One region of the Paradevosia tibetensis genome, then DNA from elsewhere that is predicted to be linked to it. Evidence: predicted binding sites of a transcription regulator. Region 1 holds the regulator's gene; each other region holds the start of a gene.
What was found. Region 1 encodes LexA, which represses DNA repair genes until DNA is damaged. Its sites were predicted from a motif close to TGTTCNNNNTGTGTTCNG; they were not measured.
Positions count from the first base shown of each region.

Region 2: FNA67_RS20660 (ImuA family protein) is a predicted target of LexA. The motif match lies at 2,576-2,593, and genes of this name have one in related genera.
Region 3: FNA67_RS07585 (DUF763 domain-containing protein) is a predicted target of LexA. The motif match lies at 2,227-2,244, and genes of this name have one in related genera.
Region 4: recA (recombinase RecA) is a predicted target of LexA. The motif match lies at 2,442-2,459, and genes of this name have one in related genera.

Region 1 covers NZ_CP041690.1:2,084,247-2,088,863, forward strand. The annotation lists gene FNA67_RS10140 (IlvD/Edd family dehydratase) at 1-912, shown strand, start outside; gene lexA (transcriptional repressor LexA) at 981-1,700, opposite strand; gene FNA67_RS10150 (YtcA family lipoprotein) at 1,951-2,211, shown strand; gene mdtN (multidrug transporter subunit MdtN) at 2,208-3,272, shown strand; gene FNA67_RS10160 (FUSC family protein) at 3,250-4,617, shown strand, end outside.
Region 2 covers NZ_CP041690.1:4,215,579-4,220,195, forward strand. The annotation lists gene FNA67_RS20640 (MerR family transcriptional regulator) at 1-805, opposite strand, end outside; gene FNA67_RS20645 (MarR family winged helix-turn-helix transcriptional regulator) at 883-1,347, opposite strand; gene FNA67_RS20650 (hypothetical protein) at 1,424-1,738, shown strand; gene FNA67_RS20655 (tellurite resistance TerB family protein) at 1,971-2,408, opposite strand; gene FNA67_RS20660 (ImuA family protein) at 2,625-3,380, shown strand; gene FNA67_RS20665 (Y-family DNA polymerase) at 3,331-4,617, shown strand, end outside.
Region 3 covers NZ_CP041690.1:1,571,353-1,575,969, forward strand. The annotation lists gene FNA67_RS07575 (NAD(P)-binding domain-containing protein) at 2-1,132, shown strand; gene FNA67_RS07580 (exopolysaccharide biosynthesis protein) at 1,331-2,026, shown strand; gene FNA67_RS22385 (hypothetical protein) at 2,023-2,151, opposite strand; gene FNA67_RS07585 (DUF763 domain-containing protein) at 2,278-3,531, shown strand; gene FNA67_RS07590 (DUF488 domain-containing protein) at 3,541-3,897, shown strand; gene FNA67_RS07595 (LacI family DNA-binding transcriptional regulator) at 3,889-4,617, opposite strand, start outside.
Region 4 covers NZ_CP041690.1:2,867,968-2,872,584, forward strand. The annotation lists gene alaS (alanine--tRNA ligase) at 1-855, opposite strand, end outside; gene recA (recombinase RecA) at 1,282-2,358, opposite strand; gene araD1 (AraD1 family protein) at 2,708-3,703, shown strand; gene FNA67_RS14055 (ABC transporter permease) at 3,735-4,617, opposite strand, start outside.

The DNA.
Region 1 (4,617 bases):
GATATCTCCGATTGGCAGAAGGAAGGCCATCAGGTGCCGCTGCTGGTGAACCTGCAGCCGGCCGGTGAATATCTTGGCGAAGACTACTATCATGCCGGCGGCGTGCCGGCAGTGGTCAACGAGTTGATGGGGCAGGGCCTCATCGCGGAAAACGCACCGACCGTGAACGGCAAGAGCATCGGCGAGAACTGCCGCGACACGCCGATCCAGGATGACAAGGTCATCCGCAAGTTCGACAATCCGCTCAAGGCGGAGGCTGGCTTCCTGGTTCTCGGTGGCAATCTCTTCGACAACGCCATCATGAAGACCAGCGTCATCAGCCAGGAATTCCGCGATCGTTACCTGAACAACCCAGCCAGCCCCAATGCTTTCGAGGGCAGGGCTGTAGTCTTCGACGGTCCGGAGGACTACCACCACCGCATCGACGATCCGGCACTGGCAATCGATGAGTTCACGCTGCTCTTCATGCGCGGCGCCGGCCCCATCGGCTATCCGGGTGCTGCCGAAGTCGTCAACATGCGGCCGCCTGCGTACCTCATCAAGCAGGGCGTGACTTCGCTTCCCTGCATTGGCGACGGGCGCCAGTCAGGTACTTCGGGCTCGCCCTCGATCCTCAACGCTTCTCCGGAAGCGGCTGCGGGCGGCAACCTCGCCATCCTGCGCACCGGGGACCGCGTGCGGATCGATCTCAACACCGGCGCTGCCAATATCCTCATCTCCGACGAGGAAATCGCTCAGCGTCGCCAGGAACTGGCAGCCAATGGCGGCTACCAGTATCCCAAGAACCAGACGCCCTGGCAGGAGATTCAGCGCGGCATCGTCGACCAGCTCGGCAGCGGCGCCGTTCTCCGTCCCGCCGTCAACTACCAGCGCCTGGCCCAGACCGCCGGGCTGCCCCGCGACAACCACTGACGCCGGCACAAAACAGCGCCGCCGCCGGATCTCCCCGGCGGCGGCGTTTCAATTTCGGAGCGGAACGCTCAGTACTTGCGCAGCAGGCCGACCAGCCGACCCTGTACCTTCACTCGGTCGGGGCCGAAGATGCGGGTTTCGTAAGCCGGGTTGGCGGCCTCGAGAGCGACCGAATTACCCTTGCGGCGCAGGCGCTTGAGAGTAGCCTCTTCATCATCGACGAGAGCCACGACGATCTCGCCGGTTCCGGCTGAGTCCTGCTTCTTGATCAGTACGGTGTCGCCGTCGAAGATGCCGGCCTCGATCATGGAATCGCCGCGCACTTCGAGCGCATAGTGCTCACCCGGCCCGAGCATCTCGGGCGGCACGGCAATGGTGTGGCTATGGGTCTGGATGGCCTCGATCGGGGTGCCGGCTGCGATACGTCCCATCACCGGCACTGCAACAGGCCGGCCACTTTCGGCGACCGACACCAGTTCCGTCCGAGGCGGGGGCGCTGAAACCTTGCCAAGGTTGCCCTCGATGACATTGGGCTCGAACCGCGCCTTGCGCCCGCCAAGCGACGGGTTCATCGAATCCGGAAGCTTGATGACTTCGAGCGCTCGCGCCCGGTTGGGCAGGCGGCGAATGAAACCACGCTCCTCAAGCGCCGTGATCAGGCGATGGATACCGGACTTGGACGCCAGGTCGAGCGCATCCTTCATCTCGTCGAACGAGGGCGGGATGCCGGTTTCCTTCATCCGTTCGTGGATGAACATGAGCAGTTCGTGTTGCTTGCGCGTCAGCATCGGCGGCCCCAACAGAATCAGAACAAAGACTGAACTTGTTATATGTGTTCCAGTTATGTTCTGCAACAAAACGGTGAAGAAGCCGTTATCGCACCCCTTCATGTGCCGCCGAAACGCTTGACGGGACCGGGAATTTGGGTCGATCTCTGGCCGGAAGCCGCCCCTGACGGGCGATTTCGAGTGTGCGGAGCGTCAAGTGCAACCAGTATCCGTGAGCCGCGTGTTTGCGGCGCGCCTACCACGACTAGGCATGGCGCTACTTTTCGCGAGCATGCTCGGAGCTTGTAGTTCGGAGCCTTCGGCGCCCTCGATCGCAATATTTGGCTCGTTCTTTCCAGCCTGGATCATCTGCGCGGTTCTTGGTGTGGTCTTCGCCGTCATCGCGCGGCAATTGCTGATCATTCTCGATATCGACGGGTATCTTCCACTGCCATTGCTGGTCTATCTGTGTATGGCGATTGGTGGGGGTACCGGCTTCTGGTTCCTCTGGTTCGGCGGAATTCCGCAATGAACGGCGGGCATGTCATCAAGAGGCTGATTGGCCTCGTCATTGCCGTGGTCAGTTTCGTAGCGGCGGTCGTGGGCATCTATTTCTCGCTCAACGAGATCAACAGCTCGCCGCGAACCGACGTCGCCGAGATCTCGGCACCCACAATCCACGTTTCGCCCACGGTTCCCGGTCGCATCGTTTCGATCGCCGTCCAGAACAATGCGAGCGTCAAAAAGGGCGACGTGCTCTTCCAGATCGATCCGCAGCCCTATCAGCTTCGCCTCGACCAGGCGCAGGCCGAGCTGCGTGCCGCCCAGTCCGAGGTCGAGCAGGGCGGGCGCAATATTGCTACGGCCCAAAGCAACGCCGATGTCGCCGCCAAACAGATCGAACGCGCGCGCTTCAATGCCGAACTCGCCCGGCAGACCCTGGAGCGCCTAGAGCCGCTCCTGCCAAAGGGATACGTGACGGCCCAGCAGGTGGACCAGGCGCGAACCGCCTATAGCGACGCACAGGTCAGTCTTGACCAGGCGCTCCAGCAGTCGCAGGGCGCGACACAGGTCATCGGCACGCTCGATACCCGCAAGGCCCAGGTCGACGTGGCCGAGGCGACGGTGGCCCTTGCGCAGCGCGATCTCGACAACACGACCGTGCGCGCGCCGTTCGACGGGAAGGTGACGGGGCTCGAGATGGCATCCGGCGAGTATGTGATAACGGCCCAGTCCATCTTCACGCTGATCGACACTTCCGGTTGGGAGGCGGTGGCCTTCTTCCGCGAAACCGAACTCGACGCCATCCGTCTCGGCAGCCGGGCCGATGTCTTCGTGATGGCGGACCGATCGCGGCGCATCCAGGGAGAGGTCGAAAGCATCGGTTGGGGTGTGCGGTCGGAGGAATCGGCCAATATCCTCGGGCTGCCGATCGTTTCCAGTTCCCTCAACTGGGTGAAGGTGGCCAAGCGTTTCCCGGTCTACGTCAAGCTCCACGATCCGCCGGCGGACCTGATGCGCATCGGCTCGACCGCCATCGTCATCGTCGGCCAGCCCCCGAGCGAAACCGATGCTGTATCGACCGCCCACTAGACCGAGCTTCGCCAGGATCGTCTGGGACGAACTGCAGCCCTATCCGGGGCGGCTCGACCTTTCGATACGGATGGCGGTGCTTTGCGTGCTGGTTACGGTGGTGGCCATGGCCAACCACGTGCCCGAGGCCGCGCTCTCGTGCTACCTCATCTTTTTCGCATCAAAGGACAACTCGGGGTCAGGCATCCTGATCGGTCTCGGCCTGATCGTGGCGGCTTCCGTCGGCATATTGCTGGGGGTGTTGTTCCTGATGATCTCGGCGGATTCGCCGTTCCTCAGGCTCGCGTTCATTGCGGCCTTCACCTTCGGCGGCATGTACTTCTCCCAGGCCAGCCGGCTTGGGTCGATGGCGGGCACCGTGGGCTTCGTCTTTGCCTTCGTGATGACGCTTTACGACATCATCCCCGTAGCCGAACTCCTCACCCGGGCGCTCACCTGGATGTGGGTAGTCGTCTTCTTCCCGATGTTCTTTCTGGTGTTGCTGAACGTGGTCGCCCCGAGGAGCCCGGCTCGCCTGTTGCGAGCCACCCTCGCAGACCGGCTCGACGCGGCCGCGGCTTTGCTTCGAAACACTCCCAACGCGGTTCCTACCGCCCACGCCCTCCTTGGCGATGGCAACGCAAAGGCCTCCACCTACCAGCGCATGGCGCGGCTGCTGTCGCTGACCAGCAAGGAGGAGAGCTACCGGGAGGGCGAATTGATCGATCTCTCCTACCGCGCCCTGGCCGTGGCTTTGGCGCGAAGCCAGGAAGGCGCGGCCCCCGATCCCGTGCTCGCGGACGAGCTCGGTCGCTACGCGGTCGTTGTACGCGACCGCGAGTTGCTCACGATCGTTCCGCGAGCAGGAGCCGCGACGTCGGGCATGGAGGCGATCGTCGGGCGGCTGGCAGCAACCCTCTGGCAGGGCTACGCGCCGCCGCCCCCCTCCAAGGCGCCCGCGGAGCCGCTGCTGGCGCCGGACGCGTTCCACAACCCGCGCTACACCCAGTTCGCCCTGAAGACCCTGCTGGCGGTGATGATCTGCTACATCACCTATACCGCGCTGGACTGGTTCGAGATCCATACGGCGATGATCACGTGCTTTTATGTGGCGCTCGGGACGACCGGCGAAACCATCCACAAGCTCACCCTGCGCATCCTCGGGTGTCTCATCGGCGCTGCCATGGGCGTGGGAGCGATGATCGTCTTCGTTCCGCACATGACCGATATCGGCCACCTGATGGTGCTGGTCGGCTGTGGCAGCCTGATTGCCGCCTGGATCGCAAACGGGTCCGAACGCATTTCCTACATGGGCTGGCAGGCGGCGCTCGCATTCTTTCTCTGCACGCTGGGCGGGTTTGGACCG
Region 2 (4,617 bases), 2.1 Mb from region 1:
GCCCGCGCCGGCGCAGATGCGCCACCAGCGCCGCCTGCGTGCCCGGATCGAGCCCGTCCTCGATCATGTCGATGACGAGAATGGCCGGGTCCGGCGCTTCGAGCGCGACGAGGAGCGCCAGGAGCGCGTCCGAGGCGGCGCCGCCGTCCTCGACGATCCACTCCTGCGCCCGGGCGACCCTTGCGGCCAGCGCCACATCGCCCGCGAGCCCTGCCCTGAAGTCGGCGCCATCCCCGGCGAGACGCTCGAGCCCGAGGAAGGCCGCGCCGGCCAAGGTTTCGGAAAGCCGGCGCGCCAGCCGGGTCTTGCCGCTGAAGAGGGGCCCGACGATGAAGGTGAGCGAGGCGACGCGCTCAAGCGCGAAGCGCTCGCCATCCCAGGGCCAGGGCAGGTCGAACGCCACGGCCGGCGCGGCGGCGGGCACGGCAAGCGCGGCCAGCTCGCTCACGGCGGGCGCCTTGCCGGCCCCAAGGGCCGAGCGCATCGCCCCCACCTGCGCCAGCGCCGAGGTGAGCTGGGCGATTCGCCCTTCGAGCGCGGCCTGGTGCCCAGCGAGCACGCGCGTCATTTCCGCTTCGTCCCGGGCGAGAACGCGCCCGATCTGGGCAAGGCTGAGGCCGAGGGCGCGCAGGGCGACGATGTCGCGGGCCCTTGCCATGTCCTCGGGCCCATAGGCGCGCCAGCCCGTGGCGCTGCGCAGCGGCGCCAGAAATCCCTTTTCCTCGTAGAGGCGCAGGGCCTTCACCGAGACGCCGAGCAGGTCGGCGGCCTCCGAGGGGCTGTAGTGGCGATCTTTGAACGTCATGGAATCACCCTTCCGGTTCGATGATTCTCGCGTTTATGGGAGCGGCCCCAGGGGGCGGGTCAAGAGATCGGATCGGGTCAGGGCGCCGGGCTGCCGGTGGCGGTCTTCTCATTGAGGATGCGCAGGGCGCGCTCCATCTGGGCGAAGAGCTCTGGACCGAGGATGTCTTTGTATTCGTTTTCGATTTCGCGCTTGATGGCATTGCGCTCGACCAGGTCGAACAGCCCCAGCCCCGTCAGTTCCACCCGCCGCAGGCGCTTGTCGGCCGGGTCGGTGACGCGGGTCACCACGCCATCGGCCTCGAGCTGGTCGAGCAATTGCTGCACGGCCTGCTTGGAAAGCCCCATGCGCTCGGGCAGGGCTGCCTGCGACACCCCGTTCGGTCCCACATGCCCCAGCACCTCCCCGCGCGCCTCCAGATGCCAGGGAAAGCCGCGCGCCGCCATTTCCCGGCGCATGCGATCGCGCCAATGCTGCGCCGCGCGCCAGAGATGCAGGCCGATATGATCAATGCTGCGGGCATCGTCAAGCTTCTTGACCAATTTCGAGTTCCGCTCTATTAGCTCGTCAAGTTACTTGACTATTATCGCAAAACCCCAGGAAACACGAGGCTTTCCAATGATTGTTCACGACAATTCGATTCTCGAGGCGCTGCTGCGCGGCTCCACCCATTATCTCGATCTCGGCAATGGCGTCGAAGCGGCGGTGCATTACGGCGCCGACGGCGCGGCCGCCATGCTGGCCCCCAACGGGGGACGCCGCACCGGCCGTTGGGCGGTGACCCCGACCGGCTACCATGTCGATTGGGAGGGTGGCCCAAGCGCCGACTGGCAGATCGATATCGAGCCCGGCCGCATCGGCTATCGCGACGGCGAGGGCGTCGAAAAGGGCACCGTCACCAAGATCGTGCCGGGCAACGCCATCGCAGCATAAGGGCTGGCGTCAGGCGGGGAGCCGCGGTCACCGGGCGTGACCCTGGCCCCCCGGCCTTCGCCGGGGAAGAGTCTGCCTCGGGAAGGCCCGGGACGCATATCGAGGACCTCTGGAAGCCCGCACGAGCCGATCGGCTTCATGAGAAAACGCCCCCGATCGCCGTCACCAGCGCGAGAGCCGGGGTCGCGGGACTTTTTTCCCAGGCACGGAAAAGATGGGGGCCGAACGGCCCCTATTCGGCCTTGCGGGCCATCTGGTTGCGCAGGATGTTGCGGTCGCGGGTGGAGACCCCGATGAGCTCGGCGATGCGCCAGACCATATTGTCCTCGAGCTCGTGGTTCTTGTTGTCCGCGAACACCACCTGCCACATCATGCGCACGATCTCGATGCGCTCGTCGTCCTCGAGCGAGGAGAGCCCTGAGGTGAACTGGTAGAAATCCACCGCGTCGGCATCCCGGCGCAGGGCCTCGGCAATGAGCTTTTCGACCTCGCTCTCGTCCAGGTCGTAGTAATCCTGCAACGCCGCCTTGATGGCCTGGCGCTCCTCATCCTTGAACGAGCCGTCGATCGCCGCCAGGTGGACGAGCAGCGCCGCCACCGACAGACGCGGGTCATGAAGATCGTGGCCTGTTTCGCTTTTGGAAAACAGGCGGTTGAGAGCCTCGAACATGTTGGGGCAGCTCCGGATACCAAGTATCCCAAGACATAGTGGGAGGAGCCGCGGGGCTCAATGACCGCAAGGCCACACTCGCGAAAGCTTTATCGCGCGTGTTGTCCCCAAACCGGCGCCGCCACCCCAGCCCTTCACGACTCGGCTTGACTCTTTTGAGCGCAAGTTGTTCTCTTTTTGTTCTAGCGAGTTCGGAACGGAAAGAGGATGTGTTCCATGGGCAGCCCAGCCAAGCAGGAGGCACTTGAGGCATTGCGTGCGCGCATTGCCGCGATCGAGAATCGCCCGCCGCTGGGTGAGAGCGGGGCGGACCTGCGGCGCAAGCAGGTGGAAGGCTTTCTCGCTTCCGCCCCCGGCCTGCTCCATGAGGTCTTCACCCCCGAGGAACGCAATGCCGGCGCCACGCTCGGCTTCTCGCTCGGCCAGGCCCGCGCCCTCATCAAGCCCGACCGGCCGGCGGTTTTCTATATGGGACTGGCCCATGAGAGCCAGGAACGCGGGCTGCCCTATGGCCCTGGCCTGCAGAATTTCGGCTTCGCCCCCGAGCACCTGACGCTGGTGCGCACCCAGACCATGCCCGAGCTGCTCTGGGCGATCGAGGAAGCGCTCTCCTGCCGGGCCGTCGCCGCCGTCATCGCCGATATCGGCGGCCACCCCAAGATCCTCGATTTCACCGTGAGCCGGCGCCTGAGCCTGCGGGCCGTCAGCGGCGGCGCCTCGGTCTTCCTCAACCGCTACGGCACCGGACGCGAAGCCAGCGCCGCGCAACTGCGCTGGCGGGTGGAGCCGGCGGTGAGCGAGGGACAGCGTTTCGATCCGCGTGCACCCGGAAATGCCCGCTGGCAGATCATTCTCGAGAAGGGACTTTTGAGCGGGGACATCAACAGGCAGGGCGACTGGAAATTGAGCTGGAATCATGGGTTTGAACTGGACGCAGACAAGAGTATCGCACGGCAGCAAGCGGCAGCCTGAACGGCGCTATCTGGTCCTGCATGTGCCGTACTGGGCGACCGACTGCTTCAAACGCCACGATCGCACCCTGGCTGAATCAACCCAACCCCTGGTGCTTTACGAAAAGCAGAAGAGCGCACTCAATATCGTTGCTGTCGATGCCTTGGCCGAAAAGGCCGGGCTTTCGAGCGACCTCAACCTGGCGCAGGCGCGTGCCGCCGTCCCGGGGCTGCAGGCTCGGGAAATCGACAGGCCCTTTCTTGAAGCTGCCTTCGCCGACTTTGCCGATTGGCTGTCTTTTGCCTCTCCTGTCGTTGCAGTCCTTCCCGACGTTACGGCCTTTGGCGATCTGGGTTTTGACGTCACTGGCGTTACGCACCTCTTTGGCGGGGAGCAGGCCATGCTCGCCGAGGTGCTCAAGCGGCTTGGCCATATCGGCATCCTGGCTCAAGGCGCCATTTCATCGAGCATCGGTGCAAGCTGGGCTCTAGCCCGATATGCGCCCAGCACCATCGCCACTCATGAGCAAACCCTTGAGGGCAGTGTCCTTGCCGATCTGCCCATCGGTGCGCTCCGGCTCGAGCGGGAACAGATATCGAGTCTCAGCCAGCTAGGCCTGCGCAGGATCGGCCAAGTCCTCGATTATGAGCGCCTCCACCTCCAGGCCCGGCTCGGTGAGAGTTTCATCCGTCGGCTCGATCAGGCCCGGGGGCGGGTTTCCGAGCAGATCCGCCCCAGAATCCCGGTGGCCGAACATTTCGTCGAACGCAGGTTCGCGGAGCCGCTTGGATTGCTCGACGATGTGCTGCTCGTGACCACCGACCTGGCCTTGCGCCTCGCCAGCGAACTGGAGATGGCAGGCCTAGGGGCCCGCAGCTTCCACCTCATGATCTATCGGGTGGATTACAAGCTGATGTGCCTCTCGGTGAACGCGGCTCGCGCCACGCGCGAGGCGAGCCATATCGATCGTCTCTTCCGCAATCGCGCCGAACGTCTGTCGGGGGAATTCGACGCCGGTTTCGGCATCGAGATGGTCCGGCTGGCTGCAACAGAACTGTCTCCTCTCCAATCCTCGCAAACGAGCGTCTTTGCCGAGGATGACGGGACCGGCGATCTGCACCGGCTTTATGACCGCATGAGCAGCAGGCTGGGAAGCCAGGCCGTGTTGCGCACGGTTTGGGTGAACACGCACATTCCCGAAAAAGCCGCCGGTCTGGCGCCTGTTGTTACGGCCCCCGAGACGCTCTCCTTCCCAGGA
Region 3 (4,617 bases), 510 kb from region 1:
CATGCGCCCGAACCCCGATCTTCTCCCCGCACCCGCCAGCGGCATCGCCATCAAGACCGAGATCGTGGTCATCGGCGCGGGGCAGGCGGGGCTTTCCTCGGCCTACCACCTGCGCAAGCGCGGGCTCGAGCCGGGGCGCGGCTTCATCGTTCTCGACCAGTCCCCGCAGGCGGGCGGCGCCTGGCAGTTCCGCTGGCCCTCGCTGACGCTGAGCACGGTCAACCGCATCCACGACCTGCCGGGACTCTCGTTCGCCGACACCATCGATACCGCCGAAACCCAGGTCGAGGCGGCCGTGGCGGTGCCAAGGTATTTCGCCGCCTATGAGCAGGCTTTCGATCTGCGGGTGTATCGCCCGGTCAAGGTCGTGGCGGTCTGCGAGCGCGCCGGCCGGCTGCGGGTCGAGACGGATCGCGGCAACTTTTCGGCCCGCGGCATCATCAACGCCACCGGCACCTGGGAGACCCCGTTCATCCCGGATTACCCCGGCCGCGACCGGTTCAGGGGCCGCCAGCTTCACACCAGGGATTACCGCACCGCCGACGAGTTCGCCGGCCAGCACGTGGTAATCGTGGGCGCCGGCATTTCGGCTATCCAGCTTCTCAACGAGATATCGGGGGTGACCTCGACCACCTGGGTGACGCGCCGCGAGCCCGTCTTCCGGGACGGCAGCTTCACCGAAGAGGATGGACGGGCCGCCGTTGCCATGGTCGAGGAGAGGGTGAGGCACGGACTACCCCCCAACTCGGTGGTCTCGGTGACCGGCCTGCGCAACACCCCCGCCATCGAGGCCATGCGGGCGAGGGGCGTGCTCAAGCGGCTGCCGATGTTCGCGGAAATCACTAAAGACGGCGTACGCTGGGCCGATGGCGCCTTCCAGCGCGCGGACGTCATCCTCTGGTGCACCGGCTTCCGCTCCTCGCTCGACCATTTGGCGCCGCTGATGCTGCGCGAACCCAGTGGCGGCATCACCATGACCGGTCGACTGGCGACCCAGGTCCTCAAGGATCCGCGCGTGCACCTGGTCGGCTACGGCCCCTCCGCCTCCACCATCGGCGCCAACCGCGCCGGCAGCGCGGCAGCGGCGGAACTGATGGGTTGGCTGGGGCTTCCCGAGGCCGCGCCACATTGAGACACCGGGCCAACAACACGGACGCCGAGCCAATCGCGGCGCGGGGGAAGCGGGGTAGTGTCGGCGGGTCAGGCGTGAGTGGGACGGTTCGGTGCAGTATCGCGGCGGTGAGCAAAGGGCACGGAGACCATCGGTTCCACCTCCGTACCCCATCGACGCGATAAGCCGTTCCGCGCGTTGCCGAATGGGGCGCGACCGATGAGTACGCATTCCGCGTTCTCCGGTGCCGCCGCGCCTGGCGCACCCGGCCCGGCGGGGTCCCCCCTCGAAACCATCGTCTACGACGTGCTGGCGCGCCTGCAGGCGGTGGCCGAAAAACCCGATGCCCGGATCACCTGCAACAGCCTGATCGAACTGCTCGGGCCCAAGTCGCACGTGCTGGCGATCATGATCTTCTCGGTGCTCAATCTCCTGCCGGGGCCGCCGGGCTATAGCGTCGTGATCGGGCTGGCCATCATGGCCTTCGCCGTCATGATGCTGGCCGGCGCACAGATCCGGCTCTGGGCCTTCGTCGGCGACCGCAGGCTGCCGCTCGGGCTCATGCTCAAGCTGCTCGAGTTCCTCGCCAGGTTCACCCGCATCATCTCCCGCCTGTCGAGACCGCGCATCACCTGGATGGCCTCACGCCCCGTGATGCCGTTCATCGCCGTCTTCGCGTTCCTCATGGGCGTGTTCATGCTGGTGCCGATTCCGTTCACGAACACGCTCCCGTCGCTCGGACTGGCCATCATCTGCGTGGGCATCCTCAACAAGGACGGGCTGGCGATGCTCATGGGCATCGTCATCGGCCTCATCGGAGCCTGGCTGCTGGCCTTCTGCCTGTGGATAGTGTTCGTCGTCGGCATCGCGGTCGGCGAGGCGGTGGTCGAGGAAGTCGAACAGCTCCACTTCTAGAAGTGGTGGTCGATCGGCTTCTGCTCGAGACCGCGGGTCTGGAGCATGCCCCAGCCGATGAAGGACAACAGCAGCACGAAAACGATGATAACGCCGGTGAGATACCAGGCTTCGGTCGGGGTCATTCCTGCCTCCTTGAAAAGGCGCGCCCTCATTTGTCCGTAACGGGCGCCGGGCCCGCTTCGTTCCTGCACTAGCTTTGTTCTCTTTTTGTGCTAACCTCGGGCGATATCTATCGAGGACTTTTCGGCATGGCCCAGCGGGCTGGCAGCGCGGACCTTCCATTGCACCACGGGCACGTGCCGCGCTGGCTGAGCCAGCGCATGGCGCGGCTGGGGGCGGTGGTAACCCAGGCGATCGTCCATGAATACGGGCGCGACGAGTTCCTGCGGCGTCTGTCCCACCCCTTCTGGTTCCAGTCCTTCGGGGCGGTGATGGGGATGGATTGGCATTCCTCGGGCATCACCACCAGCGTCATCGGGGCGCTCAAGCGCGGCCTCGCCCCGCTCGAGGGCGAACTGGGCCTGCATGTCTGCGGCGGCCGTGGCAAGCACTCGCGCGAAACGCCGGGCGAACTCATTCGCATCGGCCAGCGCAAGGGCTTCGATGGCGAGCAACTGGCCCGGTCGAGCCGGCTCGTCGCCAAGGTCGACAGCGCCGCCGTGCAGGATGGGTTCGACCTTTACCTCCACGGGTTCATCGTTGCCGATGACGGCAAGTGGGTGGTGGTGCAGCAGGGCATGAAGGGCGATGCCCGCCAGGCGCGGCGCTACCATTGGCTGTCCGAGGGGCTCGAGAGCTTTCTCGATGATCCGCACGCGGCCATCGACGGCAAGCGGCAGGGCAACATCGTCAACCTGGCGGATCACCGCGCGCAGGCTTCGCGGCGGGCGCAGGTGGAAATGCTCGGCTCGCTCGGGCCGGACGGTATCGTGGCCGAGGTCGGGCGCATCGAAGGGCGGCCTGTGGAAGCCGAGGCGCCGGCCCAGCCCATGCTGCCGCACCTGGTGATGCCCGAGCACCACGACGTGCGGCCCAAGGACGTGATGCTGCGCCGCCTGCACGGCGCGCTTGCGGCTGCCGCCGACACGGCGCCCGGCGATTTCACCGAGCTGCTGCTGGTGCCCGGCGTGGGTGCGCGCACGGTCAAGTCGCTGGCGATGGTGGCCGAGGTGATCCATGGCGCGCCGCATCGCTTCGCCGATCCCGCACGCTTCTCGATGGCGCACGGCGGCAAGGACGGTCATCCGTTCCCGGTGCCGCTCAAAGTCTATGACGAGACCATCAAGGTGCTCAAATCCGCCGTCGGCAAGGCGCGGCTGGGCAACGAGGAGGAAATGGCGGCGATCCGCCGGCTCGACGCGCAGGCGCGGCGCCTCGAAGGCACGGCAACCGGGCCTTCGCTCGACGCCTTCATCGCCGAGGAACGCCGGCTCTCCCCGCTCTATGGCGGACGGACGGTGATGGACGATGTGTCTCCCAATCGGGCCAGGAAGGGCGCGTGAGGAGGGGCGTTGGCGGGCATCATCACCACCAGACGAGTCTACGATCCGGCCGAAGCCGGCGACGGCTTGCGCGTTCTGGTGGACCGCCTCTGGCCGCGCGGCCTGCGCAAGGAAGATGCCCGTCTCGACCACTGGCTGCGCGTTGTGGCGCCCTCGAACGAGTTGCGAAAATGGTTCGGCCACGACCCGGCGCGATGGGAGGAATTCAAGCGGCGCTACGCGGAGGAGCTTGCGGGCAATCCCGCGCTGGCCGACCTCGAGAACCTGGTTCGGCAGGGCCACGTGACGCTGCTCTACGGGGCCCATGACCGGGACCACAACCAGGCCGTGGCGCTGGCCGCCTATCTGCGCTCGCGCTCAGGCTGAATCGAGGGCGTGGAGGACGCAGGGCACGGTTTCCGAGCGCGGCGGCCCGTCATACTTGCGCTCGATGCGTTCGAGCAGCATGGCAATGGCCCGCTCCGCCAGCGTCGAGATCGGAGCGCCGACCCGCGTCAGGCGCGGCCGGACATATTCGAACTGCGGATCGTCGCCGAACACGGCGACCGCGATGTCGGACGGCACCGCGACGCCGCGATCATAGAGCTCTGCGAGCCCACCCGAGGCCATCAGGTAGTTGGAAAAGAAGATCGCGCTCGGCCGTTCGCCTGCCGGCTTTGCAAGAACCCACTCCACCGCCGCCTGACCGGAGGGCGGTAGGTAGGAGCCCTCGAAGCGCAGGTCCACCGGCGTTTCCACGCCGTTGTCGCGCAGTCCCTGCTCGAAGCCGGCCGCGCGCGACATTGCTTCCTTGAAGGCCGAAGGTCCGGTGACGAGCGCGACGCGCTTGTGGCCCTTGGCGGCGAGGTAGGCCCCCATCTGGTAGCCACCGCCGAAATCGTCGATCTCGACACTGTCGACCGCCTTGCTGGGCAGGTGGCCGATAAAGGCGGCCGGCATGTCCAGATCAGCCAGCGCATCGTGCATGCCGTGCAGGGCGAAGTCGCCGATGATCACGCCATCGACCCGCTTATGCGAGATCTGCCGCAGGTAGTCGCGCACGTGCTCGGTGGAATGGCCGCCCGGTACATCGGTGTTGAGGATGAG
Region 4 (4,617 bases), 780 kb from region 1:
GAAGGACATCGAGCGCAGGTGGTCGGCGATGACGCGCAGCGAGGTGTTGCCGTCGCCATCGACACGCGCGCCGGTCGCCTGGGCAGCTGCCGAGATCAGCGTCTTGAAGAGATCGATGTCGTAGTTGTTGTGAACGCCCTGCATGACCGCGGCAATGCGCTCCAGGCCCATGCCGGTGTCGATGGAGGGACGCGGCAGGCCCGAGCGCGAACCGTCATTCTGCTGCTCGTACTGCATGAACACGAGATTCCAGATCTCGATGAAACGGTCGCCGTCTTCCTCGGGCGAACCCGGAGGGCCGCCCCAGACGTGATCGCCGTGGTCGTAGAAGATTTCCGAGCACGGGCCGCACGGCCCCGTATCGCCCATCTGCCAGAAGTTCGACTTGGCGCCCAGCCGCACGATCTTGTCGTCGGAGAGCCCGGCGACCTTCTTCCAGAGCGCGTGAGCCTCGTCATCGTCCTGGTAGATCGTGACCGAAAGGCGCTCGCGCGGGAGCTCCCATTCCTTGGTCAGGAGGTTCCAGGCAAGCTCGATGGCGCGCTCCTTGAAATAGTCGCCGAACGAGAAATTGCCCAGCATTTCGAAGAAGGTGTGGTGACGCGCCGTAAACCCGACATTGTCGAGATCGTTGTGCTTGCCGCCGGCGCGCACGCATTTCTGTGCCGTCGTCGCCGTCGAATAGGGACGCTTCTCGACGCCCGTGAAGACGTTCTTGAACTGCACCATGCCGGCATTGGTGAACATCAGCGTCGGATCGTTCCGGGGCACGAGCGGGCTCGATGCCACCGGTTCGTGCCCTTCCCTGGCGAAGTAGTTCAGGAAGCTCGACCGGATGTCGTTTACGCTGGTCATGGTATAGGCGTTCCTCGCGGAAGGTGGCGCGCCCCCGAGCGCACCCTTGGAAATTTGACCGGGCTTTCTATCGCGCGGGTGATGGTTCGTCCAGCGGCGCGGTGGAGCAATGGAAGGCTCAGGCGGGGCGCGACGTCCACGGCGCTTGCCGCCTCCCGGCTTCCTCCCCCTCGTGGGGAGGGGATCGAGGGCGGGGGAAGGCCGCAGACACCGAGGGTGGAGCTACCCCCACCCTTGTTCCCTCCCCACAAGGGGGAGGGAGACCTGCCGGGGCGAATGAGGTCAACTTGCATTAGGGCAAACTTGCTACGGGCATGGCTTAGCCGGACGTCAGCAGCTCTCTCCCCTGGGCGCGGCTCGGGGCCTCGAAACAAAAAGGGCGCCGCTTGTGCGACGCCCCACAATCTCTCTCGGACAGAGCCGAGCTTATTCCTCGGTGCCCTCGGCATCCGATTCCGGCGTTCCCGCGGTGATCAGCGCATCGCCCAGCAGGCCGGCGCTTTCGCGCACGCCCTGCTCGATCTGGGCGGCGATCTGCGGATTGTCCTTGAGGAACTGCTTGGAATTGTCGCGGCCCTGGCCGAGGCGCTGGCTATCATAGGAGAACCAGGCGCCCGACTTCTCGACGATGCCGCTCTTGACGCCCAGGTCGATGAGCTCGCCGACCTTGGAAATGCCCTCGCCATACATGATGTCGAATTCGACCTGGCGGAACGGAGGAGCCAGCTTGTTCTTGACCACCTTGACGCGCGTCTGGTTGCCGACCACTTCCTCGCGGTCCTTGATGGCGCCGATGCGGCGGATATCGAGGCGGACCGAGGAATAGAACTTGAGCGCATTGCCGCCCGTGGTGGTTTCGGGCGAACCGAACATCACGCCGATCTTCATGCGGATCTGGTTGATGAAGATCACCATCGCCTTGGACTTGGAGATCGAGGCGGTGAGCTTGCGCATGGCCTGGCTCATCAGGCGCGCCTGCAGGCCCGGGAGGGAGTCGCCCATCTCGCCTTCGAGTTCGGCGCGCGGCGTGAGCGCGGCCACCGAATCGACCACCAGCACGTCGATGGCGCCCGAACGCACCAGCGTATCGGCGATCTCGAGTGCCTGCTCACCGGCGTCCGGCTGGGAAATCAGCAGGTCATCGACATTGACGCCGAGCTTGCGGGCATAGACGGGGTCGAGCGCATGTTCGGCGTCCACGAAGGCGCAGATGCCGCCATTGCGCTGCGCCTCGGCGATCACGTGCAGGGCCAGCGTCGTCTTGCCCGAGCTTTCCGGCCCGAACACTTCCACGATACGGCCACGCGGCAGCCCGCCGATGCCCAGGGCGATGTCGAGGCCCAGCGACCCGGTCGAGATCGCCTCGACCTCGATGGAGGAATTCTCGCCAAGGCGCATGATCGAGCCCTTGCCGAAATTGCGCTCGATCTGGCTGAGAGCCGCAGCGAGCGCCTTGTCCTTATCCATGCTTCCCTCGATAACGCGCAGTGGTGTAGTCGACATGAGTCCCGCTCCTTATTTCACGCCATCGGCACCGGTGCAACGCGGCTGAGCCGCTATTCCCCGTCCATCTAATGTGCCTATTTTGTTCTCATTTTGTTTCCAAACTGTCAACACGCAAAATGAGAACGGCAAAAACTAATTCACGCGGCCCGAGACCAGCTTTTCCTGCCGATACTCCCCCGCGCTCCTCCCGCCGCCAATTGGGATTTCTCCGGCTCCGGCGCGCACCGATTTTCATCACGTTTTCCGATAAAGACCGGATTTTTGGATTGCTGACCGTTTTCCCCCTTGCCCCGCCCCGCCAGCTTGCGTTTTATGCGCGCACCGCTTGAGGGAGGGCGCCAGGCAAATGAATCTCATCCAGTTCCAGGACGACAATGGCGACCGCGCCGTAGCGGCGATCGAGAACGGGGTGGCCCGGCTCATCAAGGACGCAGCGAGCGTTTATGACCTGACGCTGGCCGCCATCGACCGGAACGTGACCATCGGCACCATCATCGCCGAGAAGGGCCTGGGCGCCACGCTCGACCGCGACGCGATCGTCGCCGAAGGCCGCCTGCTCTCGCCCATCGACCACCCAGATCCGGCCCATCTCTACGTCACCGGCACGGGCCTGACCCATCTCGGGTCCGCCGCCACGCGCAATGCCATGCACAAGTCGGCCGGCACCAAGACCGAGGAAAACCTCACCGATTCCATGAAGATGTTCCGCATGGGCCTGGAAGGCGGCAAGCCCGCGCCGGGGCAGGTCGGCGTCCAGCCGGAGTGGTTCTACAAGGGCAACGGCTATTCGGTGGTGCCGCCCGGCCGCCCCATCCCCTCCCCGGCCTTCGCAAAGGACGCCGGCGAGGAGCCGGAAATCGCCGGCATCTACATCATCGACCAGGACGGCAACCCGCGCCGTCTCGGCTTCGCCCTCGCCAACGAGTTCTCGGACCACGTGACCGAACGGGTGAACTACCTTTTCCTCGCCCATTCCAAGCTGCGCGCCTGCTCGTTCGGCCCGGAACTGCGGCTGGGCGATCTCCCACGCCACATCGAGGGCATGTCGCGCATCCTGCGCGGCGGCAAGGTGCTGTGGGAAAAGCCGTTCCTGTCGGGCGAGGACAACATGTCCCATACCATCGCCAACCTCGAATACCACCACTTCAAGTACGAGCTGTTCCGCAACCCCGGCGACATCCACGTGCACATGTTCGGCACGGCGACCCTGAGCTTTGCGGACGGCATCAAGACCGAGCCTGGCGACGTCTTCGAGATCGCCGAGACCCAGTTCGGCGCGCCGCTGCGCAACGCGGTGGCCTGGGACGAGGCCGAAACCATCGAGATCAAGCCGCTCTACTGAGCGGTGCTCCGAGGGGGAGCCTGCGCTCCCCCTATTCGCTCGTCTCCCGGTTCCGCAGCCGGTCGAAGGCCACGGCGATGACGATGAAACAGCCTACGAACGTGCCCTGCCAGAAGGTCGAAATACCGAGCAGGATCAGGCTGTTGCGGATGACCTCGATCAGCACCGCCCCCACCACGGCGCCGAAGGCCGTGCCGGAGCCGCCGGCAAGGTTCGCGCCCCCGATCACCGCTGCGGCGATGACCGTGAGTTCCATGCCCTGCCCCAGGTTGGTGGTGACGCTCCCCAGCCATCCGGCCTCGAGAAAGCCGGTGAGCCCGGCCGTGAAGGCCACGAACATATAGACCGAGATCTTGACCGCCTTGACCGGCACGCCGGTGAGCACGGCCGCCTTCTCGTTGCCGCCGATGGCGAAGAGATAGCGCCCCCACCTGGTCCAGTGCATGGCCAGCCCCGTCACCAGCGCCAGCGCGGCGAGCACGTAGACGGGATTGGGAATGCCGAAGGTCGAGCCGCCGCCGATCTGGAGCAGCAGCGCCTGGTCGGGGCCGAACTGGTAGATCATCTTATTCTGCGACATCACCATGCCGATGGAACGCGCCACCGACATCATGCCCAGCGTCACCACGAAGGGCGGCATGCCCATGATGGCGATGAGCACGCCATTGATGAGCCCGACAAGGAGCGAAGCGGCCATGGCCGCCGGAAACGCCACCGTGATCGGCAGCCCGGCCGACATCAGCACCGAAGTGACGATGGCCGAGACCAGCACGGTCGAGCCCACCGAAAGGTCGATGCCGCCTGTGATGATCACCGCCGTCATACCCACCGCGATGATGCCCACGAAGGTGAAGTTGCGGGTGACGTTGAAGAGGTTGCCGGGCGTGGCGAAAGTGGTGGTGAGTATCGAGAGG